3 regions of the Geobacillus sp. LEMMY01 genome follow, and region 2 is predicted to be linked to each of the others. Evidence: predicted binding sites of a transcription regulator. Region 2 holds the regulator's gene; each other region holds the start of a gene.
The links. Region 2 encodes CtsR, which represses protease genes until heat stress. Its sites were predicted from a motif close to ATGGTCAATAAAGGTCAAACA; they were not measured.
Positions count from the first base shown of each region.

Region 1: clpB (ATP-dependent chaperone ClpB) is a predicted target of CtsR. The motif match lies at 4,925-4,945, and genes of this name have one in related genera.
Region 3: B1A75_RS04335 (ATP-dependent Clp protease ATP-binding subunit) is a predicted target of CtsR. The motif match lies at 3,490-3,510, and genes of this name have one in related genera.

Region 1 is NZ_MVKA01000030.1:15,596-26,123, forward strand. It holds gene B1A75_RS14385 (beta-ketoacyl-ACP synthase III) at 1-496, opposite strand, end outside; gene B1A75_RS14390 (hypothetical protein) at 753-1,004, shown strand; gene B1A75_RS14395 (alpha/beta fold hydrolase) at 1,039-1,779, opposite strand; gene B1A75_RS14400 (YjzD family protein) at 1,913-2,101, shown strand; gene clpB (ATP-dependent chaperone ClpB) at 2,328-4,913, opposite strand; gene B1A75_RS14410 (YjzC family protein) at 5,021-5,200, opposite strand; gene argF (ornithine carbamoyltransferase) at 5,393-6,331, opposite strand; gene B1A75_RS14420 (carbamoyl-phosphate synthase (glutamine-hydrolyzing) large subunit) at 6,328-9,456, opposite strand; gene B1A75_RS14425 (carbamoyl phosphate synthase small subunit) at 9,449-10,513, opposite strand.
Region 2 is NZ_MVKA01000013.1:52,916-63,443, forward strand. It holds gene gltX (glutamate--tRNA ligase) at 1-232, opposite strand, end outside; gene ispF (2-C-methyl-D-erythritol 2,4-cyclodiphosphate synthase) at 432-908, opposite strand; gene ispD (2-C-methyl-D-erythritol 4-phosphate cytidylyltransferase) at 923-1,609, opposite strand; gene B1A75_RS08320 (PIN/TRAM domain-containing protein) at 1,631-2,725, opposite strand; gene radA (DNA repair protein RadA) at 3,035-4,408, opposite strand; gene clpC (ATP-dependent protease ATP-binding subunit ClpC) at 4,486-6,918, opposite strand; gene mcsB (protein-arginine kinase McsB) at 6,915-8,006, opposite strand; gene mcsA (protein-arginine kinase activator protein McsA) at 8,012-8,560, opposite strand; gene ctsR (transcriptional regulator CtsR) at 8,576-9,037, opposite strand; rRNA gene rrf (5S ribosomal RNA) at 9,303-9,419, opposite strand; partial or broken rRNA gene B1A75_RS08355 (23S ribosomal RNA) at 9,525-10,528, opposite strand, start outside.
Region 3 is NZ_MVKA01000006.1:14,689-25,216, reverse strand. It holds gene B1A75_RS04345 (hypothetical protein) at 1-529, opposite strand, end outside; gene B1A75_RS04340 (hypothetical protein) at 551-1,063, opposite strand; gene B1A75_RS04335 (ATP-dependent Clp protease ATP-binding subunit) at 1,283-3,421, opposite strand; gene B1A75_RS04330 (FixH family protein) at 3,707-4,450, shown strand; gene B1A75_RS04325 (YkvI family membrane protein) at 4,559-5,599, shown strand; gene B1A75_RS04320 (methyl-accepting chemotaxis protein) at 5,660-7,270, opposite strand; gene B1A75_RS04315 (spore germination protein) at 7,413-8,927, shown strand; gene B1A75_RS04310 (Ger(x)C family spore germination protein) at 8,939-10,024, shown strand; gene B1A75_RS04305 (GerAB/ArcD/ProY family transporter) at 10,051-10,528, shown strand, end outside.

The DNA.
Region 1 (10,528 bases), on a different contig from region 2:
TGACGACCGCTCCGGCGCCGTCGCCGAACAGCACCGCCGTGTTGCGGTCGGTCCAATCGGTGATTTTCGATAGTTTGTCTGCCCCCACTACTAATATATACTTGTAGGCGCCTGTGTCAATAAATTGGGCGGCCGTGACCATCCCGTACATAAACCCCGCGCAGGCAGCGCTAATATCAAGCGCAGCGGCGTTGACGGCGCCAAGCCGCTCTTGAAGCATGCAAGCGACCGACGGAAACGGACGGTCCGGAGTGACGGTGGCAACTAAAATGAGATCAATGTCCTTCGCCTCCATGCCAGCGTCTTGAAGCGCCTTTTCTGCGGCAAAATACGCCATATCGGACGTATCGATGTCATCCGGAGCGATGCGGCGCTCCTCAATCCCTGTGCGCGTCCGGATCCATTCATCCGATGTATCCATCATTTTTTCCAAATCAAAGTTGGTCAACACTTTTTCCGGCACATAGCGGCCGACCCCGATAATTCCTGCTCCCATATCATCCATCTCCTCTTTCTTTCCCAAAATGAAAAAAACGCTCGCGCTGACAACCAAACTTGAATGTACAATCAGTCTACATCACCAATTATTATTACTTGGTACTAATTTTAGCCGAAAGAGCGTGGATGCGCAATAGAAAACGAAAGTTGAACCAGCGCTTTCCGTGCCCCTAAGGCATTTGTCCAAACCGCTTTTTCCTTTCTGCCATACAATACAAATACGAGCAACCATCGCATGAAAGGGAGGATCGCCCATGGCCAACGGCGAAGCACGAGAACAACATCGCGAACGACAAGACCGTTTTTCCCGCCTAATGTTCGGATCTTTTCCTTCTCGCGCAACCGGCGAGCGCGAAGATCAAGGGAACGGGGCAGAGCAGCCTTTACTGCCGAACATCGATTTCATGAAGCTGTTTGAAAACGTCAATACGCTAGCCGACTCATTGCAACAATTAAAACCGCTCGTGAAAAAGATCACCTCGCTCGTCGACTTATTGAAAAAATAGCAGACGCACCGGTCGATGCGTCTGCCCTTGTCGTTTACGGGAGTTCATTGTATTGGCAGAAAAATTGCCCGATTTGCCGAGCCAGTTGGCGCCGTTTCTCCGGCAGCTCGTAAACGACGCGCACCCGGTTGTTTGTCGTTTTCATCCATTGTTCATATTTACGGCTATGCAAGGCGGATGGATACGGGCTCACTCCGGCCAGCTGCCAAATCGTCACCGGAACGTCATGAGGACTGAGAAAGAGGGACGGAACAGCCTCCAGCACCTCCTCTTCTTTCAAGCCATAGGCAGTCGCGATTTCCTTCACCATCCGCCGGTACACGAATGGATGTTCCTGTTCATAGTCAAGCTGGGCGCGTACGTCAAGGCAAGGGTTGATCATGGCGACGGCGCGGATTTGACTTGGCATGGCGCCAAGCAGTTGCAAGGCAACGAGCGCGCCCATTCCTTCGGCAACGATATAGATGCGCTGGTTCACAATTTCGCTTTTCAACACCGAGTAAATGAGCTGGCGCGCCAGCCGGACCGCTTTCGGACTTCCCCAATGCCGGCCGTACAAATGGGACGAAAAGACCGTGTATCCGCGTTCCAACCAATCTTCCAGCCATTGGCGCCGCCCCGGATGCTCGAGCCAAAAACTCGTCTGTTCGTTCACAAAATGGTCGCCGTCGCCCATTAAAAAAAGGGCAAACCCATTTGGGCGCTCCGGCACGTGAACGATGCACCATTGCTCATCGAGTTGAAAAAACCGCCGTTGTCCTGCCATCGTTTCCATTCACCCTTGTTTGGCAATGCATAATGGTACAGTATACGATATGCGCGGCCAAAAAAAACGTCCGGGTATATGCCTACGCGACAAATTGTGATAAGATAAGAAAAGGAATGACGAGAAGATGGGAGGAACAAAGATGCGCTTGTTTTGGACGTTTTTTTGGACGTTTTTGCTCGTGCAAATGGCAACGTACGTCATGGGCTCGATGCAAGGGATCGGCTATCACTTCGCGACCGGTGCTTTGCTTGGCGTCATCGTGACGATCTTAGTCTTCGTGATTGCAGCCTTGATTCCGGACGAGCCGGCCGGGGATCACCATCATTGATCATTCGCTTCATAAGACAACGCCTTGAGGTGAAAGTCCCAAGGCGTTGTTTTTTGTCATCTCTAACCGAGAATCCCCCCACTTCAACACCTATATAGGGTAAGTGGAGGAGCATTCCATCCCGATTGATCTAGACTTGTGTTTTCCGCCCATGCTCAAACGATGCGATCAACCCCGGCAAACAAGAAGCACGTCTCTCCGCGTCGGCGGCGCCCCTTCGGCTCGTTTACGCCGACGGACGAATGACGATCCGCCCGTTGTCAACATCGACCGTGACGGTGCTGTAATCTTTCACCCGCCCAGCGATCAGCTCTTTCGCAAGCGGCGTTTCGATTTGCTTTTGCATAAACCGTTTGAGCGGGCGGGCGCCGTATACTGGGTCGAAGCCCGCTTCGGCGATGTATTGCTTCGCCGCTTCGGTCAGCACGAGTTCGATATGCCGATCGGCCAAACGGCCCGACAGCTCGCGGGCGAACTTTTCGACAATGCCTTTCACTTCATTCATCGACAATGGCTTAAATAAGACGATATCGTCGATCCGGTTTAAAAATTCTGGGCGGAAATGGGCGCGCAGTTGGTCAAACACTTGTTTGCGCGTTTCTTCATCGATGTCGCCATGTTTGTTTTCCAACAACAGCGGCGAGCCGATGTTCGACGTCATAATGACGACCGTGTTTTTAAAGTCGACCGTCCGCCCTTGCGAATCGGTGAGCCGTCCGTCATCCAGCAGCTGCAGCAGGATGTTGAACACTTCCGGATGAGCTTTTTCGATTTCATCGAACAACAGAACGGAATACGGCTTGCGCCGCACCGCCTCGGTCAGCTGGCCGCCTTCCTCATAGCCGACATAGCCAGGCGGCGCTCCGATCAAGCGGGAGACGGCGTGTTTTTCCATATACTCGGACATGTCAAGACGGATGAGTTGCTCCTCACTGTCAAACAGCGCCTCGGCGAGCGCTTTGGCCAGTTCCGTTTTGCCGACGCCGGTCGGTCCGAGGAACAAAAACGATCCGATCGGGCGGTTCGGGTCTTTCATGCCGGCCCGCGCCCGCAAGACGGCGTCAGCGACAAGCTCGACCGCTTCGTCTTGACCGATGACCCGTCTATGCAGCAATTCATGAAGGCGAAGCAGCTTTTCCCTCTCTCCCTCGACGAGGCGGGTGAGCGGAATGCCCGTCCAGCGCGACACGATTTCGGCAATCTCTTCTTCCGTCACTTCCTCGCGCAGCAATTTCCCTTCACTTTGCTCACTGATTTCTTGCTCGAGCTGTTTGAGTTGCTTTTCCAACTGCGGAATGCGGCCATGGCGAAGCTCCGCCGCCTTGTTTAAATCATACTCGTTTTCCGCCTCTTCCAGTTCGCGTTTTGCCCGCTCGAGCGCCTCGCGCAAACGGCGGACGCGGTCAAGCGCCTCTTTTTCTTTTTGCCATTGCGCTTTCATGGCGTTCGCCTTTTCACGCAAATCGGCAAGTTCTTTTTGCAATGCCGCAAGCCGCTCGCGGCTCGCTTCATCCGTTTCTTTGCTTAAGGCCGCCTCTTCAATTTCAAGCTGCATGACGCGGCGCATCACTTCGTCCAGCTCCGACGGCATCGATTCCATTTCCGTCCGGATCGTCGCGCACGCTTCATCGACCAAATCGATCGCTTTGTCAGGCAAAAAGCGGTCAGAGATGTAACGATCGGACAAAACGGCGGCCGCGACGAGCGCGCGATCGTGGATTTTCACTCCATGGTGCACTTCATACCGCTCTTTCAATCCGCGCAAAATCGAAATCGTGTCCTCGACGCTCGGCTCTTGGACAAGCACTTGTTGGAAGCGGCGCTCGAGCGCCGGGTCTTTTTCGATGTATTGCCGGTACTCATCAAGCGTCGTCGCCCCGATGCAGCGCAGCTCGCCGCGGGCAAGCATCGGCTTGAGCATATTGCCGGCGTCAATCGCCCCTTCCGCTCTGCCGGCGCCGACGATCGTATGCAGCTCGTCAATGAACAATATGATGCGGCCGTCGCTTTTTTTGATTTCGTTTAACACCGCTTTCAGCCGTTCTTCAAATTCACCGCGAAACTTTGCTCCGGCGACGAGCGCGCTCATATCAAGAGCGAAAATCGTTTTGTCTTTCAGCCCTTCCGGGACGTCTTTGCGCACGATGCGTTGAGCGAGCCCTTCGACAATAGCGGTCTTCCCGACGCCCGGCTCGCCGATCAACACCGGGTTGTTTTTCGTCTTTCGCGACAAAATGCGGATGATGCGGCGAATTTCACTGTCGCGGCCGATGACCGGGTCGATTTTCCCCGCTTTCGCTTCCGCGACAAGGTCGCGCCCGTATTTTGCCAATGCTTCATAGGTTGCTTCCGGATGTGGACTCGTCACGCGTTGATTCCCCCTTACGTTTCTCACTGCCGCTAATAGCGCTTCCTTCGTCAGTCCAAACGACGCCAGCTGCCGAGCGACCGACTCAGCGCCATGAGGCAACGCGAGCAGCACATGTTCGACCGATATGTACTCGTCTTGCATTCTCTTCGCTTCCGCTTCGGCTTCCTCAAGCAGCCGCGCTAAGGCGGGCGCAACATACAGCTGCCCGTCCGCCCCATGCACTTCAGGCTTTTGGCGAAGCTGGCTGCGAAGCCAGTCAACGGCCTTTTCCTTGTCGGCGCCGGAAAGCTCCACGAGCCGCGGCGCCAGGCCGCCTTCTTGTTCGAGCAGCGCAATCAGGAGATGCTCGACATCAAGCTGTTGATGATGTCGTTCTTTGGCGAGCGACTGCGCCGCCATCAGCGCCTCTTGCAGTTTTTCCGTCAAACGGCTTGCGTCCATGCCGTTCCCTCCATTTGACCTTCTTTGACTATAAATCATTATAGCCGATCGCGAAGCGCACGGCAAATCAAAAGCCACTCCATACTTGGAATGGCTTTTGTTGTGCTTCACGGTTTACGCAAATACGTCCAATGCCGATTATGGTTCGACGTTTCCGGGAACGTATCGCCGGCTTTCAGTTTCAGCTTTTTCGGGTGTTTTACGTTGTCGCCCGTTTCGCCGATTTCAATGTACACGCCGTTGTTCGGCGCTTTATCCCCTGGTTTGAAATGGCGCGGTTGGCCCATTTGTTTCATCCCCCTTGCTTCGATTGCATTTGTTATCATTCCCGGTTTCGCCGCTGTTCATAAGAAGGGAAATGATGGGGCCGCCGCACACGGAGCGTCAAGCCGTTCACAATAAAAACGTTTTTTCCTCATGGAAATCCTTTTCCTTGCGAAGAGCGAAAAAGGAACTCCCGAAACGGGAATTCCTTTTTCCTATAGGATCGACACTAAAATCGCTTTTTGGGCATGAAGCCGGTTGCCAGCCTGCTCAAATACGACCGAGTTCGGGCCGTCCATGACGCCGGCCGTCACTTCTTCGCCGCGATGGGCCGGCAGGCAATGCAAAAAGAGGTAATCCGGCTTCGCCGCTTTGACGAGCTCTTCATTCACTTGGTACGGCTGGAACACTTGAAACCGCTCGGCGCTTTCGCTTTCTTGGCCCATGCTCGTCCATACGTCCGTATAAATCGCATCGGCTCCCGCCGCTGCCTCAAGCGGGTCGTGCGTCACAACAACTGTTGCTCCGGTTTTCTCGCCGATCTGGCGCGCCGCCTCGACGTATTCCGCCTTCGGCTCATAGCCCGGCGGACAGGCAATGGCGATATCCATCCCGACCTTGGCCGCCGCCGCAAGCAAGGCGTTGGCGACGTTGTTGCCGTCGCCGACATAGGCGAGTTTGACGCCTTGGAACGTTTTCTTCACTTCGTAAATCGTCAACAAATCCGCCAGCGCTTGGCACGGATGATCGTCGTCCGTCAAGCCGTTGATGACCGGAACGGACGCATATTCGGCCAATTCCTCGACTTTTTGATGGGCAAACGTCCGGATCATAATGACATCGACATATTGGGACAAGACGCGCGCCGTATCCGCAATCGTTTCGCCGCGGCCGAGCTGCAAATCGTTGCCGTTTAAATACATCGCCTGGCCGCCGAGCTGGATCATGCCGACTTCAAACGACACGCGCGTGCGCGTCGACGGCTTTTCAAAAATCATCGCCATCGTTTTTCCAGAAAGCGGCGCATACGGCACGCCGGCTTTTTGTTTCGCTTTTAAATCGGCTGCGAGCGCCAACAAGTCCATAATTTCTTCCGTCGAAAAATCGAGCAGCGTTAAAAAATCTCTCCCTTTTAACGATAGGATTGCATTCATGCGATCACCGCCTGTTCTGCCTGTTTTTTCTTTTCCAACCAGCCGTGGATCGGCTGCACATCGAGCTGATCGACATCGAGCGCCTGCAAAAAGAGCTTCAATGTCTCTCGTTCCGTGAAGACGAGCAATTGTCGGGACAACGCAGTCATTCGTTTGTTTGCCTCGTCTTCCTCTTTGCCCAAGTTGATCACCGCGAGCGCCGTGTCGCGCTTCACCCAATCGGCAAACGGGACATCTGACACGATCACAAGCTGTTTCGCTTCGATTTCCGCGGCCAGCGTCTCATCGATGCCGCCAATCACATACATTTCATTGGCGTTTGCTTTCTTTCGCAAGTACGCGTAAAACGCTTTGTACGCCGCTTCTTCCTTCGTCGCGGCGATGCTGATGCCTTCACCGGTCGATTTCATCTCCGGTCCAACCATCGGGTCAACCCCCGGCAGCTTATGGCTCGAAAAGACCGGATACTTTAACACGGCGTACGGCATGACCGCCAATCCGCGCGCTTTTTCGTCAACGATGTCGACGAGTGATTTCCCAAGCAATAACTTTGTCGCAATTTGCGCAAGCGGCACACCGGTTGTTTTGCTGACGATCGGCACCGTCCGGCTCGCGCGCGGGTTCACTTCAAGGACGTATACATTGCCGTCCGCAATGACGTATTGAATGTTCATGATTCCTTTAAAGCCAAGTTTTTTCGCAATCCGGCCCGCATAGTCGATGATTTTCGCTTTTTCTTCGTCTGTGAGCGTCTGCGCCGGCAGCCAAGCATAGCTGTCGCCGGAGTGGACGCCGGCTTTTTCGACATGTTCGATAATCGTCGGCAGTAAAATGTCCGTCCCATCCGTGGCGATGTCGGCCTCCGCCTCTTTCCCGTCCAAATACGCATCGATCAAAATCGGATATGTCAACTCGCCTTGCTCAATCAAAGCGGCGAGTTGCGCCTCGCTATGGACGATAAACATGCCGCGGCCGCCGATGACATACGACGGGCGAAGCAGCACCGGGCAGCCGATCTCGGCCGCTTTGGCGGCGAGCTCCTCGGCGTTGTTCGCCATCAAGCCCGGTACGTGCGGGATGTCAAGCTCCTCAAGCAACTGGTAAAAACGATCGCGATCCTCAAGCTGGTCAATCATATCGTACGTGACGCCCAACAGCGGCACACCTGCTTCTTCGAGTCCTTTGACCAAATTGATCGCCGTCTGTCCGCCAAACTGAACGATGACATGCTTGATTTGTTCCGCTTCAATGACATCCAAGACGCTCTCTAAGGTAAGTGGCTCAAAGTAAAGGCGGTCGGCGACGGCAAAGTCCGTGCTGACGGTTTCCGGATTGTTGTTGATCATCACCGTTTCATAGCCTTCTTTTTGCAAGGCGAACACGCTATGAACGGAGCTGTAGTCAAACTCAATGCCTTGGCCGATGCGAATGGGTCCGGCTCCAATGATCAGCACTTTCTCCTTGCCGCTCGCTTTCTTCCGCTCGTCTTCGCCGAAATAGGTCGAGTAGTAATAATCCGTTTCCGAATGAAATTCGGCCGCGCACGTGTCGACCATTTTGTATGACGGCACGATGCCAAGTTCCTTCCGCTTGTTGCGCACATCAAGCTCCGTCACGCCCCACGTTTCGGCCAAAAAGGCGTCGCTTGCCCCTTTTTCTTTCAAGAAGCGCAACGTCGGCTCATCGATCGTATCGATCGTGGTGGCTGCCGCCTGTTTTTCGAGCGCCACGAGCCGTTCGAACGAAGCAAGGAAAAAGCGGTCGATTTTCGTCCATTCGTGAATGGCTTCGACCGCCACCCCGCGGCGGAGCAGTTCCAAAATGGCGAAAAAGCGGCGGTCGTCTTTGTCGACAAGCAGCTGTTTCAGCTCGTCATTCGTTTTCGCCGAAAGCTCCGGCAAAAACAGTCCGTTGTTTTTTCCTTCGAGCGACTGCACCGCTTTTTGGAACGCCCGCTCCATATTGCGATCGATCGCCATCACTTCCCCGGTCGCTTTCATTTGCGTACCGAGCTTCCGGTCCGCGTGCGGGAACTTGTCAAACGGCAAGCGCGGAAACTTGACGACGACGTAGTCCAAGGCCGGCTCGAAGCTGGCGTACGTCGTTTTCGTCACCGGATTGACGAGTTCCGCGAGCGTATAGCCGACCGCCAGCTTCGCCGCAATGCGGGCGATTGGGTAGCCGGTCGCTTTCGAGGCGAGCGCTGACGAGCGGCTGACGCGCGGGTTGACTTCGATTAAGTAATATTGTTTGCTGTTCGGGTCAAGGGCGAACTGAATGTTGCAGCCGCCGATGATCCCTAATGCGGAAATGATCTTCACCGCCGACGAACGGAGCATTTGGTACTCCTCATCGGTCAACGTCTGCGACGGTGCGACGACGATCGAATCGCCCGTATGGATGCCGACTGGATCGACGTTTTCCATATTGCAAACCGTGATGCACGTATTCGACTGGTCGCGCATCACTTCGTATTCAATTTCTTTAAACCCGGCGACGCTCCGTTCGATCAAACATTGGCTGATCGGGCTTTCGGCCAGCCCTTTTTCCACGAGCGCGAGAAACTGCTCCATGTTTTCGGCAATGCCGCCGCCCGTCCCGCCGAGCGTATACGCGGGACGAATAATGATCGGAAAACCGATTTGTTCGGCAAACGCGACCGCTTCCTCGACGCTTGTGACAATTTCGCTCTCCGGCACCGGTTCGCCAAGCTCATGCATTAACGCGCGGAACGCTTCGCGGTCTTCCCCGCGCTTGATCGCTTCAATCGGTGTTCCGAGCAGTCTCACCCCATACTTTTCAAGCACGCCGGCTTCATGCAGCTGAAACGCCAAGTTGAGCCCTGTCTGGCCGCCGAACGTGGCGAGCAGCCCGTCCGGGCGTTCTTTGGCAATAATCGCTTCGACCGCATCGACGGTGAGCGGTTCAAAATACACGGCATCGGCATGAACTTCATCGGTCATGATCGTCGCCGGATTGTTGTTCACTAAAATGACGCGATATCCTTCTTCCTTTAAGGCGATGCACGCTTGTGTGCCGGAATAATCAAACTCGGCGGCCTGGCCGATGACAATCGGCCCCGACCCGATCAGGAGAATCGACTGAAGCGAAGAATCTTTAGGCATACACGTTCTCTCCCTTGAACACGGTTTGCAAAAATTCGTCGAAAATATAGCCGGTATCTTGCGGCCCCGGATGCGCCTCCGGGTGATATTGCACCGACAAAATCGGTTTATGGCGATGGACGATGCCTTCGACCGAGCCGTCGTTGACGTTGATGAAGCGGATGTCAAACGGCTTGCCCGCCAAGCTTTCCTCTTTGACGACGTAACTATGATTTTGCGATGTCATCATCACTTTTTGCTTCACGGCGTCCCACACCGGCTGATTGGCGCCGCGGTGCCCGAAGCGGAGTTTTTCCGTATCCGCCCCGTACGCTAAGGCGACAAGCTGATGGCCAAGGCAGATCGCAAGCGTCGGATACCGGTCGATAAGCTGACGGATAGCGGGAAGCTGATGGCTTAACTGTTTCGGATCGCCCGGGCCGTTCGAGAGGACAAGCCCGTCCGGTTTCAGCGCGTCAATCGCTTCCGGCGCCGTATCATGCGGCACGACCGTCACCCGGCAGCCGCGTGCAAGGAGCGACTGCAAAATCGACTTTTTATAGCCAAAATCGATGAGCACCAAATGCGGGTCGCCATGGCCGTATGTTTCGATCGTTTTCGTTGACACCGCGCGCACTGGAAACGCCGCTTCCTCATCAGCAACTGCTGGAATCGGCGACAAACTTAATTCCGCCATCATCGTCCCAGCGGTGCGGATTTCTTTCACAAGGGCGCGCGTGTCCACGTGCGTGAGAAGCGGAATGTTCCAATGCTGCAAGTATTCCGCCAAGCTGTATTTCGCCCCGTAATGAAATCCTGTGCCGCTCGCTTCGTAGACGACGACCGCTTCGACGTGCGGCCGCTTGCTTTCAAAATCGTCTTCGTTAATGCCATAATTGCCGATCAGCGGGTACGTAAAGACGATGATTTGGTTTTTATACGACGGGTCGGTCAACACTTCTTGATAACCGGTCATGCCAGTGAAAAAAACGATCTCCCCGCTCACCTTTTCTTCAAGCGGAGCGGCGAGTTCGCCGCTGAACGTTTTTCCGCTCGCCACATGCAAGTACGCTTTCATTGGCGCCACCTCATC
Region 2 (10,528 bases):
CATCTTTATCAATCGATTCATCATAATCAATGCCGAGCCATTTTAAGTTTTCGAGCTGCGACTTTTCGCCGCCTTCGATGTTCCGTTCAATATCCGTATCCTCGATGCGGACGATCATTTTTCCACCGTGATGGCGGGCGAACAAATAGTTAAACAGCGCTGTCCGCGCACCGCCGATATGCAAATGGCCGGTTGGGCTCGGCGCATAGCGCACGCGCACCTCTTTTGCCATCATCCAAACCCTCCACTTCCATCAAAGCTTGTGCTATTATTGTACCGTTTATAGCGGCAAAGTTCAAAACAGACGGCTCTCGCCTAGGCAGCGCCACGCCGCCGACGCCCCCTTTACACCTCCTAGCCAGGACGGCGAACAAAGCGCTTATGTATTAAGGAACGAGGTCTCCCAAATGATGTTGCCAAAGGCCGCTCCATTAGCTTTTTTGCAGCAAGACGACCGCCTGGGCGGCAATGCCTTCCCCCCGCCCAGTGAATCCGAGCTTCTCCGTCGTCGTTGCCTTCACATTGACTTGCGAGCGCTCGGCTTCCAGCAACCGAGCGATCACCGCCCTCATTTCTTCAATATACGGCGCCATCTTCGGCTTTTGTGCGATGATCGTGCAGTCGGCGTTCACGAGCCTATACCCTTCCTGCCGAGCGAGCGCCCATACGTGCGCCAACAGCTCAGCCGAGTCGGCATCTTTAAAGCGCGGATCTGTGTCCGGAAAATGTCGGCCGATATCGCCGGCGCCGATCGCCCCAAGGCATGCGTCCGCCACCGCATGAAGCAGCACGTCGGCATCTGAGTGGCCGAGCAGCCCCTTTTCATACGGAATGGTGACGCCGCCAATGATCAGCGGACGCCCTTCAACAAGCTGATGGACGTCAAACCCTTGTCCAATGCGAAACATCTCTCCACCCCCATCTATTCGGCCATGCGGCTTGCCAAAATCGCCTCAGCAAACAAAAGGTCCTCCGGCGTCGTCAGCTTAATATTGCGATAATCCCCTTCAATGATCTTCACCGGCTTGCCGATTCGCTCCACAAGGCTGGCGTCATCCGTGCCGAGATAGCCAGCCTGTTTCGCCGCTTTGTGCGCTTCCATGATCAAAGACAGACGAAAAGCTTGTGGCGTCTGCACCGCCCACAAGCTGGAACGATCAATCGTCTGTTCGACAAACAAACCGTTCGCTTTTTTGATCGTATCTTTCACCCGCACTGCCGGGATCGCCGCCCCGTACTGAACGGCGGCGTTCACTAGCTCGTGCAAATGATGGACGCGGACAAACGGGCGGGCGCCGTCATGGATGAGAACAATCTCCTCCCCCTCGAGCGCCTGCAATCCGTTATAGACGCTATGCTGCCGCTCCTCGCCGCCGTCGGCAAGCGCGGCGACTTTTCGAATGCGAAAGCGGGCGAGCAGCTGCTCAAATCGGCTTCGCTCGGCCGGGTTGACGACAAGCACAATGCGAACGCACCGCTCATCGCGCTCAAACACTTCCAGCGTCCGAACGATGAGAGGCTCGCCGCCAAGCTCAAGGAATTGCTTGTTCATGCCGGCGTTCATCCGCTTTCCTTGCCCGGCCGCCAAGACAATCGCTTCGTAATTCATTGGCCGTTTCCCCTATTCGTTTTACAACGCTTTTTGCAGCAGTTTCAATTTGGCAAAAATCATTCTCCCTGCAGATGTTTGTAACACGCTGGTGACTAACACGTCAACCCGTTTGCCGATATATTCTTTGCCATCTTCGACGACGATCATCGTCCCGTCGTCCAAATAGGCGACGCCTTGGTTATGCTCCTTCCCATCTTTAATGACGTGTACGTTCAGCTCCTCGCCTGGCAGCACGACCGGTTTGACGGCATTCGCCAAATCGTTGATATTCAAAACACGCACGTTTTGCAGCTCACATACTTTGTTTAAATTGAAATCGTTCGTCACGACAACGCCTTGAAGCTGCTTCGCCAGCTTGACGAGTTTGCTGTCGACTTCCTGGACGTCGCTGAAATCCGCTTCATGGATTTCCACTTTCATCGCCATTTCTTTTTGGATGCGGTTCAAAATATCCAAGCCGCGGCGGCCGCGGTTCCGCTTCAGCACGTCGGACGAATCGGCGATATGCTGCAATTCTTCGAGCACAAACCGAGGGATGACAAGCGGCCCTTCCAAAAACCCGGTTTGGCAAATGTCTGCAATCCGCCCGTCGATGATGACGCTCGTATCCAAAATTTTCACGGCACCGCCCTTTGACGGTTCGTTTTCCGCTTCTCCACCTTTTTTCTTCGCCATGCGGTTGGACAAGGAAAATAAGTTCATCAACTCATTCCGTTTCTTTAAACCGACACGAAACCCTAAGTAGCCAAGCAACACCGTCAAAAAAATCGGCAACACCGTATTCAACACTTGAATGTGAAACGACTGCAACGGCATGACAACGAAAAACGCGATAATAAGACCGAAAATCAGCCCGAGACTGCCAAACAGCACGTCGGCGGCCGGCGCCTTCACCAGCGTTTCCTCCACCCAGCGAATCATGTCGACGACATAATCGACAAGCCAAAACGTCAACAAAAAGAAAACGACTGCCCCCAGCACCGCCAGCGTATAAGAATTATTGAGAAGCGGCATGCCGCTCACATTCATCAGCTTAAGCAAGTCAGGCAAAAACATGGCGCCTAACGTTCCGCCCACGGCGAGGAAAAATAATTGCACAATGCGTTTGACCATCAGCCCATCTTCACCTCCCTATTTAACATTATAAACAGTTTCCAATGTTTGAAACCAATTGGAAGGCAATTTTTAACCGTTTTTGAACATTCGACATCTGCTTGTAACAATAGACGGAAAACGCCGGCCAAACGCCGGAGTTGTTTCGGATCTCCCTACTATTTTTTACGTACATCAGAGCGAAAAGGTTCAATTCTTTTAGGCTGTTTATGCCTCTGCTTGAGCACTTAAGAATGAAGAGGCGATGAATTTTTGATCGCTCATATCCCCTTGGGCGCGAAGAAGCGGGCCGCGCAGGCGAAAGAGCGGTTAACACATTGTATGCTCAAGCGCCTCGGCCACATGCGAAACGCCGATCACATGAACGCCTTTTGGCGGCTGCCAGCCCGTTAAATTGTTTTTTGGCACAATGACACGGGAAAAGCCTAGCTTCACCGCCTCTTGCACGCGCTGTTCGATGCGGGAGACGCGGCGCACTTCTCCAGTCAAGCCGACTTCACCGATAATGACGTCCGTTGGATTCGTCGGCCGGTCGCGAAAGCTCGAGGCGATGCTGACAGCGACCGCCAAGTCAATTGCCGGCTCGTCAAGCTTCACTCCGCCCGCCACTTTCAAGTAGGCGTCCTGGTTTTGCAACAGCAGCCCAACCCGCTTTTCGAGCACGGCCATCAAAAGCGACACACGGTTATGGTCAAGGCCGGTCGCCATCCGTCTCGGGTTGCCGAAGCTTGTCGGTGAAACAAGCGCCTGGATTTCGACGAGCACCGGCCGCGTCCCTTCCATCGCCGCCACGACCGTCGAGCCAGCCGCTCCGCGCGACCGCTCTTCCAAAAACACTTCCGATGGGTTTTCCACTTCCTTCAATCCGATGTCACGCATCTCAAAAATGCCGATTTCGTTCGTTGAGCCAAAACGGTTTTTCACCGCTCGCAAAATGCGATACGTATGATGCCGCTCCCCTTCAAAATAGAGAACGGTGTCCACCATATGTTCGAGCAGACGCGGCCCGGCGATCGCCCCTTCTTTCGTCACATGGCCGACGATAAAAATAGCAATGCCTTTTGTTTTCGCCAGCTTCATCAGCTCGGCCGTGCATTCGCGCACTTGGGCGACGCTGCCTGGCGCGGAGGAGATGTCCGTACGGTACATCGTCTGAATCGAATCGATGATCACACAAGCGGGCTGAATGGTTTCAACCGCTGTTACAATATATTCCAAATCCGCTTCCGCCAACACATACAGATGATCGCACTCCGCACGGAGACGCCCAGCTCGCAGCTTTACTTGTTTTACCGATTCCTCTCCAGAGACATACAGCACTTTATGCCCAGCAGCAGCGAGCTGCGCCGATGTTTGCAAAAGCAACGTTGATTTGCCAATACCAGGGTCGCCGCCGATCAAAACGAGCGAACCTTTGACGATTCCACCACCCAACACGCGATCGAGCTCCGCGCTGTTCGTTTTCATGCGCGGCTCTTGCACCGCCTCCACGGCTGTAATCGGGACCGGTTTGGCCGAACCCGCGCGCTCCGAATGAAGAAATGCGCCGCGCACAGTCGGTTTCTCCTGCTCAATTTCCTCAACAAACGAATTCCATGTTTGGCATCCCGGACAGCGTCCAAGCCATTTGGCCGACTCATATCCACACTGTTGGCAAACGAACTTCGTTTTCTTCTTCGCCATCGATCTTAACCCTTTCTGTAACGTTTTCCAACGAAAAAAAGGCATGGGCAGGAAGCTGCCGCATACCTTTTCTTCCCTCACACGACCGCCTGTTTCGACAATACGACAAACTCCCCGTCTTTGACATCCACGACGACTTTTTGCCCTTTGGCGATCGTGCCTTTTAACAATTCTTCGGACAAACGGTCTTCAACATGCTTTTGCAAGGCGCGGCGCAGCGGGCGGGCACCGTATTCTGGATCGAACCCTTCGGCGGCGATTTTCTCAATGGCGGCCTCCGTCAGCTCAAGATCGATGTCTTGCTCTTTCAGCCGCTTCACGAGCGTATCGGCCATCAATCGGACGATTTGTTTCAGATGGTCTTTTTCGAGCGAATGGAAGACGATGATTTCGTCGATCCGGTTTAAAAACTCTGGACGGAATGCTTTTTTCAGCTCATCCATCACTTTGCTTTTCATATCTTTGTATTGTTGGTTCCCGTCTTGAATGTTGAAGCCAACGTACTTATTCCGTTTCAGCGCATCGGCGCCGACGTTGGACGTCATGATGATGATCGTGTTGCGGAAGTCGACCGTCCGCCCTTTCGAGTCAGTCAGCCGCCCATCTTCCAACACTTGCAGCAAAATATTGAACACGTCCGGATGCGCTTTTTCCATCTCATCTAACAGGACAACCGAATACGGCTTGCGGCGCACTTTTTCCGTCAGCTGGCCGCCTTCTTCATAACCGACATACCCCGGCGGCGACCCGATGAGCCGCGATGTCGAGTGTTTTTCCATATACTCGGACATATCGATGCGAATGAGGGCGTCTTCATCGCCAAACATCGCTTCTGCCAAGGCTCGGGCCAACTCCGTTTTCCCAACGCCGGTCGGACCAAGGAAAATGAACGAACCGATCGGGCGTTTCGGGTCTTTCAGGCCAGCACGGGCGCGGCGCACCGCTTTGGCGACCGCTTTGACCGCCTCGTCTTGGCCGACGACACGCGAATGCAAAATTTCTTCCAGCTTGAGCAGCCGCTCCGTTTCCGTCTCAGCGAGCTTCGATACTGGAATGCCGGTCCAACTCGAGACGACCGCGGCGATGTCTTCGACCGTCACTTCCAAATTTTCTTGGCCTTGTTTTTCTTTCCACGCTCGTTTCGTTTCCTCCAGTTCTTCGCGCAGCCGCTGTTCCATATCGCGCAGCGACGCCGCTTTTTCAAATTCTTGGCTTTGCACGGCCGCGTCTTTTTCTTTCCGCACTTCCTCGAGCTTTTGTTCAAGTTCTTTCAATTTCGGCGGTGCGGTGAACGAACGAAGGCGCACTTTCGAGCAAGCCTCGTCGATCAAATCGATCGCCTTATCCGGCAAGAAACGGTCGGTAATGTAGCGGTCGGACAACTTGACGGCTTGCACGATCGCCTCGTCGGAAATCGAAACGCGGTGGTGCGCTTCATACCGATCGCGCAACCCTTTTAAAATTTGGATCGATTCTTCCACTGTCGGTTCATCAACGTAAATCGGCTGAAAGCGGCGTTCAAGCGCGGCGTCTTTTTCAATATATTTCCGGTATTCATCGAGCGTTGTCGCGCCGATGCATTGAAGCTCCCCGCGCGCCAACGCCGGTTTCAAAATGTTCGACGCGTCGATCGCTCCTTCCGCCCCACCGGCGCCAATTAATGTATGCAGCTCATCGATGAACAAGATGATGTTGCCCGCTTGACGAATTTCATCCATCACTTTTTTCAGTCTGTCTTCAAATTCCCCCCGGTATTTCGTTCCGGCGACGACCGTCCCCATATCGAGCGTCATGACCCGCTTGTCGCGCAGCGTTTCCGGCACTTCGTTATTGACGATTTGTTGGGCTAACCCTTCAGCAATGGCCGTTTTCCCAACGCCCGGCTCGCCGATCAACACCGGATTATTTTTCGTCCGCCGGCTTAATACTTCAATGACGCGCTGAATTTCTTTACTGCGGCCGATGACCGGGTCCAGCCGCCCTTCGCGGGCAATCGCTGTCAAATCGCGGGCGAGGCTGTCAAGCGTCGGAGTGCTCACATGCGACGCGCCGCCGCCATGGCCTGACATCGACTCATTGCTGCCAAGCAGCTGCAACACTTGTTGGCGCGCTTTGTTCAAGCTTACTCCCAAGTTGTTCAGCACGCGGGCGGCCACCCCTTCGCCTTCGCGGATCAACCCAAGCAAAATATGTTCTGTGCCGACGTATGAATGGCCGAGCTTCCGCGCTTCATCCATCGACAGCTCAATTACTTTTTTCGCCCGCGGTGTATAGTGGATCGTATGCGACACTTCACTGCCACGGCCGATGAGCGATTCGACTTCTTTTTGGATTTTATCTGGGCCGAGCCCAAGCGCCATGAGCGCCTTAGCCGCGATCCCCTCGCCCTCGCGGATGAGGCCGAGCAAAATATGTTCTGTGCCGATATTGTTATGGCCGAGGCGAATGGCTTCTTCCTGCGCCAGCGCCAGCACTTTTTGCGCCCGTTCCGTAAATCTGCCAAACATCATCGTTCATCACCCTCCATCTTTCTTCGTTCCTCCATCTTTAAACGCTCCCGGATCAGCGCCGCGCGGCGGACGTCCCGTTCTTCAGGGCGAAGCGCCCCGCCGGCATATTGCTGCAAAAATCCCGGCTGCGTCAAAATCATCAGCTCATTTAAAATGTTGCGCGAGATGTTCTTGATATATCCTAGATCAATCCCTAAGCGAACATCGGACAGACATTGCGCCGCTTCTTTCGATTCGATGACTCGACAGTTGGCCAGTATGCCGTATGAACGGAACACCTTGTCTTCTAATTGTATGCCCAAAGTTTTCACTAATGCCTGACGAGCCGCTCTTTCTTGGGCGATCAGCTGCTGAACGATCGTATGCAAATCAGCAACAATGTCTTCCTCCGATTTCCCAAGCGTGATCTGGTTGGAAATTTGGAATATATTTCCCAACGCTTCACTCCCTTCACCGTATGTTCCACGGACAACAAGCCCAAGCTGGTTGATGGCAGGAATAATACGGTTAATTTGCTGCGTCAGCACAAGCGCCGGAAGATGCATCATCACCGAAGCCCGCAATCCCGTCCCGACATTGGTCGGGCAGCTCGTTAAATAACCAAGCCGCTCGTCAAAGGCATAGTTGACATACCCTTCAATCCAATCGTCCAATTCGCTCGCCGCCTCGAGCGCCTCAGCAAGCTGCAACCCCGGGAATAGGCATTGGATGCGGATATGATCCTCCTCGTTGATCATGATGCTGATTTCTTCATTTTCCGAAAGCAGACAAGCGCCAAACGGCGAATCCTCAGCCAGATGCGGACTAATTAAGTGTTTTTCTACCAATACCCGTTTTTCAATCGGCTGAAGCTCCGACATTTTCAACAACTCGAAGCGGCCTGCCCCTCCGTAAGAACGATGGGCGAACGTCCGTTCAAACAACGCGACGATTTGCATCGCTTCTTCACTGCTAAACAGCGTTGGAAAACGAAAGTCAACGATGTTGCGCGCCAGTCGGATGCGACTGCTTAAGACGATGTCCGAATCCGGCCCCTCTTGGCTCATCCACGCGCTGACCGCCGTATTGAAAAACTTCTCGAACGACATACCGCTTACATATCCCCCTCTCCGCGTCGACGCAGTTCATCCTCCAACGAGCGGATTTGGTCGCGCACCTCGGCCGCCCGCTCGAATTCCTCACGAGCGACGAGCTCCTGAAGCTTTTGTTTCAACATAGCAAGTTGCTTGCGCAAATGGAGAACGCCGCCTTTTCGCTTCGGAATTTTTCCTGAATGAGCGGTATTGCCGCTATGGAGCCGTTTCAAAATCGGCGGCAAGTAGCGTGCAAACGTCCGGTAGCAGTTAGCGCAGCCGAACCGCCCGATTTGTGTGAATTGATGGTATGTCATTTGGCACGTCTCACATTGAAGTACATCCGGGTTCGGAAACGCGTTCGCCGTCATCTCTTTCATCGGCGCTTGAAAATTGAGAAGCCCCGCCAACAAGTTGTTGAGTGAAAAATCATCATTGCCGTAGAACGTAAACATATGGCCATGCTCTCTGGCGCATTGCTCGCAAAGATGGAACTCCGTTTTCTCTCCGTTTACAATTTTTGTAAAGCGCATCGTGGCCGGCCGCTGCTTGCATTCTTGGCAAATCAATGCCTCCCCCTCCCCCTATTTGTATTTCAGCGACGTCAGCATCGCTTTTAACATACGGGCCCGCAGTTCGTCCCGCTCGGGCAAATCGATATATAAAACAGAACGATCCATAGCGCTTAACATAATTTTCGCTTCCCGCTCCGAAATTACCTTTTCTTCAACGAGACGTTTTACCACATCTTCGGCATTCGATTGGCTGATGCGGTGGCCGACAAGCTCGAGCAGCTGGTCAATAAGCTGTGCTTCACTCTTTGTCTTCACTTTCATAATGCGGATATACCCACCGCCACCGCGCTTGCTTTCGACGATGTACCCTCTTTCAAGGGTAAACCTCGTATTGATGACATAGTTGATCTGCGACGGAACACATTGGAATTTATTAGCGATTTCGCTTCGTTTAATTTCAACGATATCTTGGTCGCTCATATTGAGCACTTGCTTTAAATATTGCTCAATGATGTCGGAAATGTTCGGCACTCTACCTACCACCTTCCTTACAACCAAGCTGCCTGGCGATGGGCCGTCCGCTGACAAGGACACCCCACTGCCTCTTTGTTGACTTTGACTATATTTGACCTTACTCTTACTATACAATGTATTACGGAAAATTTCAAGAGTGACCGAAGAAGGAAAACTAACTATAGAATATCCGTTTTTTTTGGACAATAAAACGTCAAGCAGCCGAATAAATGAAAAAGCACGCCTTTTCTCCCAAGGAAAGAAAAGACGTGCTTTCCATTTTGCCTAGCAGCGACCTACTCTTGCAGGGGCGCTGGCCCCAACTACCATCGGCGCTGGAGGGCTTAACTTCCGTGTTCGGGATGGGAACGGGTGTTTCCCCTCCGCCATAGCCACTAGGCAAGCGTTTGGATTTTGACATCATTTATTATACTTGAAAAATAAACAATGTCAAGAAGGAAATTCATTCCTTCAAAACTAGATAACCGTCGGAAGAAGCCGCTCATAGGTCAAGCCCTCGATCGATTAGTATCCGTCAGCTCCACGTGTCGCCACGCTTCCACCTCGGACCTATCGACCTCGTCATCTTCGAGGGATCTTACCCGCTTTGCGCGGTGGGAAATCTCATCTTGAGGGGGGCTTCACGCTTAGATGCTTTCAGCGCTTATCCCGTCCGCACATAGCTACCCAGCGGTGCCCCTGGCGGGACAACTGGTACACCAGCGGTGCGTCCATCCCGGTCCTCTCGTACTAAGGACAGCTCCTCTCAAATTTCCTSCGCCCGCGACGGATAGGGACCGAACTGTCTCACGACGTTCTGAACCCAGCTCGCGTACCGCTTTAATGGGCGAACAGCCCAACCCTTGGGACCGACTACAGCCCCAGGATGCGATGAGCCGACATCGAGGTGCCAAACCTCCCCGTCGATGTGGACTCTTGGGGGAGATCAGCCTGTTATCCCCGGGGTAGCTTTTATCCGTTGAGCGATGGCCCTTCCATGCGGAACCACCGGATCACTAAGCCCGACTTTCGTCCCTGCTCGACCTGTCCGTCTCGCAGTCAAGCTCCCTTGTGCCTTTGCACTCTCCGAATGATTTCCAACCATTCTGAGGGAACCTTTGGGCGCCTCCGTTACCTTTTGGGAGGCGACCGCCCCAGTCAAACTGCCCACCTGACACTGTCTCCCACCCCGATAAGGGGTGCGGGTTAGAATTTCAATACCGCCAGGGTGGTATCCCACCGWCGCCTCCACCGAAGCTGGCGCTCCGGCTTCCCAGGCTCCCACCTATCCTGTACAAGCGATACCAAAATTCCATATCAGGCTGCAGTAAAGCTCCACGGGGTCTTTCCGTCCTGTCGCGGGTAACCTGCATCTTCACAGGTAGTATAATTTCACCGGGTCTCTCGTTGAGACAGCGCCCAAGTCGTTACACCTTTCGTGCGGGTCGGAACTTACCCGACAAGGAATTTCGCTACCTTAGGACCGTTATAGTTACGGCCGCCGTTTAC
Region 3 (10,528 bases), on a different contig from region 2:
GAACATCATTGAAAATATGCACGGGGAACCGTTCTTTGTCCAAAATGAGAAGATTGTACCGCAAGTCTCCATGATTGATTCGATTGATCAAATCTTTTGGTATATCATTTGTCCAAGTGGAAGAAATGGTGATGGTATATGATAACTGTCCGTTTGCCGGCAAAGGGCCTTTGACAGCGTTGGAACGGTCAACATGGGTCAGACGCGAGAGTTCCTCTGGATATTGAATGACGAAATAGTAATCTCGATACTGTTCAAGCAAACGGTACAGCTGTTCCGAGATGGTGTAATGAATCGTCAGCTCGATCGATCGACTTGTCGCCTTTGCAATAAATTGATTGACTAGAAAATGCGGAGGGAGAAATTTCTGTTCCAACGATAACGGCTTTTGTTCCGTCTCCGCTTTTTCATGTTCCTGCTTCGCTTTCTCCAACGGATGCGGCGCAACAGGGGCGGGGTCGTGTCCGCGTTCGCACGCCGCCAGCAAGAGAAAGCAGATGAAAAGGGGATGGAAAAATTTTTTGCTCATAAAATCACCATTCATGAGTGTTTAGTTTTGTTTAATGCTGTCGGAATATCCCTCATATGTCCATTGTCCGCTGACGGTTTTCGAGCTGATGAGAGTTCCTCTGCTGTAGTAATTTTCTTTACCGGTCGCTTTCACCCAACGGCTTCCATATCGAAGGGTATAGGTGGAATAAGGAGGGATCGTCCAAGTAACAGTTGTTGTTTTTTCCACCCGCGCTCCTAAACTTACTTCCGTACTAATTCCTACTTCCAGGACCATCTCGTTAAATGTGGACGACGAAGAAACAGTAGCGGTTGCATACGCTTCTCTCTTGACTGTGTGGGAAACAGTGTCAGTAGTAGATTTGTTGTTTACATGGGTATGAGTCCAATAAATGGTCAGCCCTCTTGTATCTGTGCTGTGAACGTATTCATATCCATCATAAGGGATATAGGTTGGATTGATTTCTGCTTCTGTCTTATTAAATGGGGTAAGAGAAAGCAATCCAGCCAAAAGAATCGGACTAATGGTTTGAATCATCTTTCTTTTGAACATCACAATCCCTCCTAATATTTAGAATTTATAACCTATTTTTAGCAAAAAAAAAGTAAGTGTCAATAATATTTCCAAAAAAATTATTTTATAAAATATTCACCCCTTCACTAAAAGTGTGCTTGACTGAATCGAGGTGAAAAATCGGTTTGATAAACGGTCCATTGGAAAGAAAGATCCGCCGAAAGCAAAATTGATGTTCGGCGGATCCTCTGTTGTAAGTTATGATTCGATTTTCGCCACAATGGCGTCTCCTTCAACGTCGATGCGGATTGCGCGCACGGGACTGCTTGCGTCAAGCAGGCAGTCGGCGATGTTGTCTTCGACTTGCTCTTGGATGACGCGGCGGAGCGGGCGGGCGCCGAAGGCCGGATGGTAGCCGAGTTCGGCCAGTTTTTCTTTCGCCGCTTCCGTCACTTCGAGTTCAATGCCTTGTTCGCGCATCGCCGCTTTGACGTCGGCGAGCATCAAATCGACAATTTCGAGCAAGTGCGCTTTTTCGAGCGGCTTGAACTCGATGATGGCGTCGAAGCGGTTCAAGAACTCCGGCTTGAAGTAGGCGCTCAACGAGTCAAGGACGCTTGTTTGTCCGTTGCCCTCTTTTTCAAAGCCGACGGTGATTTTTTTGTCGGTCACACCGGCGTTGCTTGTCGCGATGATGACGGTGTCTTTGAAGCTGACGGTGCGGCCTTGGCTGTCGGTTAAGCGGCCGTCTTCCAAAATTTGCAGGAAGATGTGCTGTACATCCGGGTGCGCTTTTTCAATCTCGTCGAGCAAGATGATGCTGTACGGATTGCGGCGCACTTTTTCTGTCAGCTGGCCGGCTTCTTCAAAGCCGACATAGCCCGGCGGCGAACCGATCAGCTTCGAGACCGAATGTTTCTCCATGTATTCGCTCATATCGAGGCGAATCATGGCGTCTTTTGTGCCAAACAGCTCCTCAGCGAGCGTTTTGGCGAGCTCCGTTTTCCCGACGCCGGTCGGGCCGACAAACAAGAACGAACCGATCGGGCGGTGTTTCGCTTTCAAGCCGGCGCGGCTGCGGCGGATCGCCTTGGCGACTTTTTTCACCGCTTCCGCTTGGCCGATTACTTTTTTCGCCAAGTTTTCTTCGAGATGTTTCATTTTTTCTTTTTCATCGGCTTGCAGTTTGCCGACCGGGATACCGGTTTTCTCGGCAATGATTTGCTCGATGTCCGCCACATCGACTGTTGGGCGTTCTTGGGTGACGCCTTGCTCGAGTTGTTTCTCAAGCTTCAGCTCTTCAGCGCGCAGTTTCGCTGCCAGTTCATAGTTTTCCTCTTTCGCCGCTTGTTCTTTTTCTTTCGCGATTTGGATCAATCGCTCTTGCAGTTGCTTTTCATCGGTCGGGCCGAGGCGCAAGTTCGCTTTCGAGCCGGCCTCGTCAAGCAAGTCGATCGCCTTGTCCGGGAGGAAGCGGTCTTGAATGTAGCGGTGCGACAATTTCACGCATGCTTCGATCGCTTCGTCCGTATAGCGGACATGATGGAATTGTTCGTATTTTGGCTGAATGCCTTTTAAGATGGCGATCGCTTCCTCAACGGTCGGCTCGTGGACGATGACCGGTTGGAAGCGGCGCTCAAGAGCCGCGTCTTTTTCAATTTGCCGGTATTCTTTGAGTGTCGTCGCCCCGACGACTTGCAGTTCGCCCCGGGCAAGCGCCGGTTTTAAAATGTTGCCAGCGTCCATGGAGCCTTCAGCGGCGCCAGCGCCGACGAGCAGATGGATTTCGTCAATGAACAAAATGATGTTTTTCCGCTCTTGCAGTTCGGCGATGAGCCGTTTCATCCGCTCTTCAAACTGGCCGCGGATGCCGGTGTTGGCAACAAGCGAAGCGACATCAAGCAAGTACACTTCCTTGTTTAACAGTTTTTCTGGCACTTGCCCTTCGGCAATTTTCAGCGCAAGCCCTTCAACGATGGCCGTTTTCCCGACGCCCGGCTCCCCAATCAACACCGGGTTGTTTTTGTTGCGGCGGTTTAAAATTTCCATGACGCGTGCGATTTCTTTGTCGCGGCCGATGACCGGATCGATCAAGCCCGCTTTGGCCATTTGCGTCAAGTTGCGGCCAAACTGATCCAAAAATCCGCCGCTATGGCTTTGCGGGCGTTTCGCCATCGTTTCTGGCGAGCTCATCCCCGCGTTGGCGGCTGTGAACGGGCTAGTAAAGAAGTCATCAAAGGAAAACGGCGAAAAGCCGAAGTTCATCATCGGAATCGACAATTGTTGTTTTTGTTTTTCATAGCATTCATGGCACAGATGAAGTTGTTGTTTTTCACCGTTCCATTGCAAGTTGACAAACACCGTTGCTTCACGTTGTTGGCATGCTTGGCAACGCATGAGGTATACCCCCTTTTTCCGTTATTTGGATTTGACTTTGACTTTCTTTGATCTTCTGACTTTATTATACTTTGACCTTTTTTGACTTTCAAGTGTTTTTTACAAAAAAATTGTGATAACGATGAAATGTTTTTGAAAAAATGGTGAATACTAATGTAGGTGCGGCAAAGCTATGATAAAGTGAAAAACAGAAAAAGAGGCGGAAAAGGCCTGCCTTCGGTGCTGACAACGGGGCGGCTGAACTACGTTTATAATGAATTTTAAGGAAAAAGGAGAAAGGTGAAGATGAGAAGACATTTTGGTTTAGCATTAACTACTATGCTTTTTGGGATGATGATCATGGCCGCTTGCACAAACAACAACAAGCAAGCCGAGACGCCGGCCGTGCTTGAAGTGAAAATGGATGTTCCGGATCACATCGATTTGAACAAGCCGACCAAGCTCTCCTGTGTCGTGACGTATGGCGGTGAAAAAGTGGACGATGCGAGCGAAGTAAAGTTTGAAGTATGGAAGCATGGAAGCAGCGAGCGGGAAATGATTGAAGCAAAGCATGACGGCGATGGCCGCTACTCGGTGGAAAAAACGTTTACCCAAGCGGGAACGTATTCGGTCGTTGCCCATGTGACAGCGCGCGATATGCATAACATGCCGAAAAAAGATATTGTCGCTGGCAACCCGGAACAGGCGGCAACGGCCGACGGTGCGGGCGAAAATTCCCAAGGCAGTGCTGAAGAACACCATCATGGCGCCGTCGCCATTTCGCTGTCATCCCGTTCGTTCGAAGCCGGGAAACCGGCGGCATTGACCGTCCATCTCACCAAAGACGGGAAGCCGTTTACGAACGCCACTGTTCGCTTTGAGATTTGGCAGGCCAACAACAAGCATGAATTTGTTGATGCGGATGAAAAAGGAAACGGCGAATACGAGGCCGTTGCCACGTTTGCCAACAAAGGAACGTATTCGGTGAAAGTGCATGTGGAAGCAGATCAATTGCACGAACATCAAGTCGAACAAGTGACTGTTCAGTAATGAAGGATGCCGAGGAAGGCATCCTTTTTTTTCTATTCGTCTTTCTTGTCCGCTGCGGACATATATATGGAAGTAAAGCAGTGGACAAGGAGAAGGAGAGGGCAGGCAGTGAAGAAGAAAACGGAATGGTCGGAGGCTTGGCAAATCGCCGCTGTCTACGTCGGCACGGTGATTGGAGCGGGATTTGCGACTGGCAGGGAAATTATTGAATTTTTTACCCGCTACGGAATGGCTGGGACGATCGGGGTGGCGGTCAGCGGCGTTTTGTTCACATGGGGCGGCGCGCGCCTGATGGTGATGGCGCGCCGCATTGGAGCCGCGTCATATGATGAATTGAATCGCTATTTGTTCGGAAGAATGTTGAGTCCGTTTGTGACGCTCGTGATGACGGCAATGATCGCGGGGGTGACGGCGGTGATGATCGCTGGGGCGGGCGCGGTGTTTGAAGAGCAGCTCGGCTGGCCGCGGCAGGCGGGCATCGCGCTGACGCTCGTTTTGGCGCTTCTTGTCATGTTGTTTGACCGCAAAGGGCTGTTTGGCGTCAACGTGTTTGTCGCGCCGATGATGGTGTTGTTTAGCTCCATCGCTTTTATCAAAACGATGATGGCTGGCGACTTGTGCCGCCTGGACATGGCCGCGGCGGACTATTCCCTCAAGGCGATGTTGTCGCCGTTTTCCTATACGGCGTTTAACTTGGCGATGGCCCAAGCGGTGCTTGTCCCCATCGCCCGTGAAGCGACCGATGAGCGAGCGGTGAGGCGCGGGGCGATGTTAGGTGGAATGGTGCTGACGGTTTTGCTGCTGTTGAACCATATGGTGCTGCTGTCGTTTCCACACAAGGACGATTATGATATTCCAATGGCAGAAGTCGTTCATACGTTTTTTACTGTGTTGTATTGGCTTTATGTCGTCGTCATTTACGGAGAAATTTTTACATCGGTCATCGGCGGCATGTTTGGGCTCGCACGTCAAGTGCGCGTTTGGGTGCCGTTTCGCGGGAAATGGCTGGGCGTGCTGCTCGTTTTGCTGTTTGCGGCGGTCAGCCCGTTTCATTACGGGGAGCTGCTGTCATTCATCTATCCGCTGTTTGGTTATATGAGTCTTGTGCTGTTGTGGCTTCTTTGGCGCCGGCAGCTGCCGCGCCGGTAAATGAGCCCTTTCGTTCCCCAAAGTTTTTTTGGTGAAGGGGGACGAAAGGGTTTCGTTTCGTTATGAGTGGAAGCGGGCGATCATTTTTTCTAAATCGCGCGCTGCCGCAGCCAACGTGTCTGCTTCCCGCGCTAGTTGGTGAAGGGCGAGCGTTTGTTGCTCAAGCCCAGTCGCTGTTTCTTGCACCATGTTTGAAAAATCGGCGGCGACGGTGCGTACGTCTCCCATCAGTCCGCCGAGCTGCTCGCCGTCGGCGGTGATGGCGTTAACATACGCTTCGTTTTGCTGAAGCAAGTCGTTCAGTTGGGCGAACATGCCTTGAAACGATGTGAACGTCTCCCCTGTTTTCCAAAGAGAGTCTTTCGTTTTTTCGACGTGGCGGCCGCTTCCTTGCATCGCATGCACGGCTTCTTTGAGCGCGTTCGTCATGGCGTCGAGCGAAGCGAAAATTTCAGCGGCGAAGGCGTTTGTATCTTCAGCGAGCTTCCGGACTTCTTGGGCGACGATCGAAAAGCCGCGGCCCGCTTCACCGGCCCGCGCCGCTTCAATCGAAGCGTTCAAGGCGAGCAAGTTCGTTTGCTTGGCGATCGTGCGAATGGCGGCGATCATCTCATGAACGCGCGCTGCTTCATTGGCTGCTTTGTCGATGAGGGCGGTCGTTTCGCCGATGCCGCGTTGCATCGCGTCCATGTTTGTTTTCGTTTCCTCAATGAGGCGGATGCCTTCGGCCGCTGACGACCAGGCGTCGCCCGCCTGCCGTACGACGCGTTCAACGGCGGCCCGCATGAACTGCACGCGTTCCACCATCTGCTGGATGACGTCATCCGCTTGCTCTACGGCGGCCGTTTGTTGTTTCGCTCCTTCGCGGAACGTTTCGACAGCGGCGGCAATTTCGTCAAACGATTCAGAAAGGCGGCGCATTTCCATCTGCTGTTCATGGCTGACATCATGCACTGTTTTGGCCGCTTTGCCGAGCTCGGCGATGATCGTGCGGATGCCGAGAATCATTTTGTTGATTTCGTAAGCGATTTGATGAAATTCATCCCGTTTTTTCGTCGTTTTCACTTCCGCCTGCAGTTGGCCGGAGGAGACGGTGCGGGCGACGCTGTACCAATGGCGAAGCTGGGCGGCAATGGCCCGATGCCAGGCGGCGCCAAGCCCAAGCCCAACCGCAGCGGCGAACAGCGCGGCAAAAACGGGCGGCGCCCCGGCAGCGGAAGCGGCCAGTCCGACGGCTGCGGGCGCGATGGCGATGCTTGCTAACACCCATTGCAAATACGGACGATGCATGAGCCGCCCCATCCGCAAATTGATCCGCCTTCCGCCCGGCTCCGTCCAAAGCGGGCAGCTGGCGTCAATCAACACTTCGCCTGTATCACGTTCGTACACTTGCAACAGCGGCTCGTTCGTGCGGGCAGCGGCGAGCCCGACCGGGTCGGCAAACACCCGCCCTTCACGGAGGCGGTTCGTATGGACGAGTCCGTATCCGTTTTCATCGACAAGAACAAAATATTCATCATGGCCAAGCCGTTCATCCAACAAGGCGCGGATGCGGTCGAGCTGCTCCTCAAGCGGGCGCGTTCGGTCGATTGACCGCCGCAGCGCTTCCGCAGTCTCCGTCGCTTTTTTCAACGCCCGTTTCGCCCGGCGCCGTTTCGTCAATTCGCTCATAGACGATTCTCCTTTTTTCGTTTTTATCTATCCTCAATAATATATAGAATATTTTGTCGAATCAATAGGGAAGAAGGGGGATGCATAAAAATGTTGGATGATTGGAAGACTATGCCGTAAACGGAAAGGCGAGGGGATGTCCGTGGGTTTGTTCTCATTTTGGAAAAAAAAGAAAAAGCGCCCCCCGCAGCGGCCCATTTCGCAGCTTTGGGAAAAACTGCGGCAATCAAGCGACTTCGTTGAATTGTCGTTTATCGTCGGGGGCAAGGAGCTGTCGATTTACTATTTTGATTCGCTCGTCGATCCGCAAGTGCTGCAAGAGCGGATTCTTTGCCATTTGCAAAACGACATTCCCCAGCATCCGACCGTCCGACTGGAAGACTTGCAGCAAATCGTGCCGATTCAGCGCATTGAGGTGAGCGAAGATGCAGCGCTGATTGAAGAAAAGGTATTGAAAGGGTTTGTCGCCGTCAGCTTCCGCGAGCAGCCGGGCAAGGTGGCGCTCATGAGTGCGGCGGATGAAAAATTAGGACTGCGGGAAAACAATGATTCGGAAAACGAATTCAGCGTCGTTGGGCCCAAAGTCGGATTTGTGGAAAATGTCGGCGTCAACTTGCATCTCATCCGCCGTCAAGTGGTGACGCCGAACCTTATCTTTCGGGAAATGTCGGTCGGCTCGGTGTCGAAAACGAAAGTTGTCATCGCCTACATCGACGGCGTGGTCAATCCAGACATCATACAGACGGTGACGCAGCGGCTTGAGACGATCCATTTTGATGTGGTGTTTGACAATGCCATTTTGGATCAGCTGCTTGCTGACAATTCGCGGACGCCGTTTCCGCTCTTTATCTCGACCGAGCGGATTGAACGGGCCGTTTATGCGCTCGCCTCGGGGCAAGTGGTCATTTTTTGCGACGGCTCCCCGTATGCCGTGATCGGTCCCGCCGCCCTTTTCGATTTTTTTACGTCGCCGGAAGACTATTATCTGCCGTGGGTGCTCGGTACGTTTTTCCGGCTCATTCGGTTTTTCGGCGTTGCGTTTTCCGTGTTGGCGTCGCCGATTTATGTGGCGGTGCTGACGTATCATTACGAAATGATCCCCGAAGACTTGCTTGGTCCGATCATTTATTCACGCTCGAACGTGCCATTTCCGCCGATGCTCGAGGTGCTGTTTTTGGAAATTACGATTGAGCTGTTGCGCGAGGCCGGGGCGCGGCTGCCGACGAAAGTCGCGCAAACGCTCGGGATTGTCGGCGGGATTGTCATCGGGCAAGCAACCGTTGATGCCGGGCTGACGAGTACGATTTTGTTGATTGTCGTCGCGTTGGCGGCGCTCGCTTCGTTTACAACGCCGATTTTCAAAATGTCCAACACGATTCGGTTCATCCGGTTTCCATTTATTTTGTTCGCCGCTTTCTGGGGCGGGATCGGCATCATCTTTGCTGTCTGTGGACTGCTCATTCATTTAGGGCGGCTGCAGTCGTTTGGCTATCCGTATTTGCTGCCGTTTTATCCGCTTCGTGTGCGCAACTTCCGCGATACGTTCATTCGTTCGCCATACAGTGAAACGGCGGAGCGGCCGATGTTCCTTCGCCCGCGGTCGCGGTTTCGCTATGATCCGAACGAGGCGAAGCAAAAACGCGATATTGATGAGTAAGGGGGATCATGATGAGGCGTGAGCTCGCATGGATCGGTGCGCTTCTGTTGCTTAGCGGCTGCGCCAGTTCGCGGCCGATTGACGAAATTCAAATTATCCAGCAGATGGGTTATGATTTCGAGAACGGCCGCTACACCGGCACTGCCGTCTACCCGACGTTCAAGCAGGGGCCGATGACAAAGCCGAATGTATTGACGACGACCTCGCCGACGATCTATGACCTCATCCCGCGCCTGTCATCGAAATCGGCGCTGCCGATTGAGGAAGGGCAGCTGCGGCTCATTTTGTTTGGCCGGGAGTTCGCTAGGCGCGGGGTGACGCAAATTACGCATAGCCTCGCGCGCAACAACAAAGTCGGCAGCCATTTGTTGCTTGGCGTGGCGGAAGAGAGTGCCCGGGAGTTGCTGAAAATCACGGCGAAAACGACGCTAAGCGATACATTGTATTTGCCGAATCTTGTGGAGCAGAATGAACAGTCGATGAACTTGCCGAAGACGAATTTGCACTTGTTTTTGTATCGCTATTTTTCCTCGGGGAGTGACCCGTTTTTGCCGTACTTTGAGAAAAAAGGAGATTTCGTCAAGCTCGAAGGGGTCGCTTTGTTTCGCGACGACAAATATGTCGGGCATATTAGTTTGCGCGATTCGTTTTTGATGAAAATTTTGCTCGGGGAAACGAAAAACGGCGTCTATCAGCTGAAAGTTGGGAATCGTGGCAAACGGGGCGAGGATCGGGTGATGTTGCAAAACTTATGGGCGAAGCCGATCTACAAATGGAAGCGTGATGGAAGCCGCCATGCGATTGACGTGTTCGTCCATATCCATGCGTCGGTAAGGGATTACCCGTCATGGCTCGATCAGCCGGGAGATGATTTGTTTGACGATGTAAAGAAGAAAATGGAAAGCGAATTAGAGCATAATATGCGCCGGTTATTCCGTTATTTTCAGAAAAAACGGATTGATCCGCTCGGCATCGGCGATTTTGTCCGCAGCGTGACAAGACATTGGGATCCCGATGCGTTTTACCGCGAATACCCGGATATCGACATCCGTCCGCATGTAACGGTGGACATCGTCCATACAGGCATTGGCGAATAAGACGGGGATCATGAGGAGGGATAACGATGAAGCAGGCCATTCAGGAACGGTTTCTCATCTCCCCGTTTCTTGTGTTTTTTGTCATTCATTCAACGCAAGTCGGCGTCGGGATGCTCACCTTTCAGCGCCCGCTCATGAAAGAGGCGGGGCAGGATGCTTGGATGGCTGTCTTACTGGCCGGACTGGCGGCGCATGGGCTCGTTTGGCTCATGTATCGTCTGCTTTCCTACTCGCCGTCCGGAGGAGACATCGTGTCGCTTCATGAACGGTACTTCGGGCGGTGGATCGGCGGAGCGCTGAGCATTGGGCTGCTTTTTTACTACGCGTTGGCGGCGTTTATGGTGCTTCAATCATACATTGAAATTATTAAAGTATGGGTGTTCCCGTTGATGGGTGTGTGGCAGTTCAGCCTCGTTTTTTTGCTGCTGACGTATTACGCCGTCCTCGGCGGGTTTCGCGTCGTCGCCGGCTTATGCGTTTGGGGAGTCGTGATTCCGCTGTTGA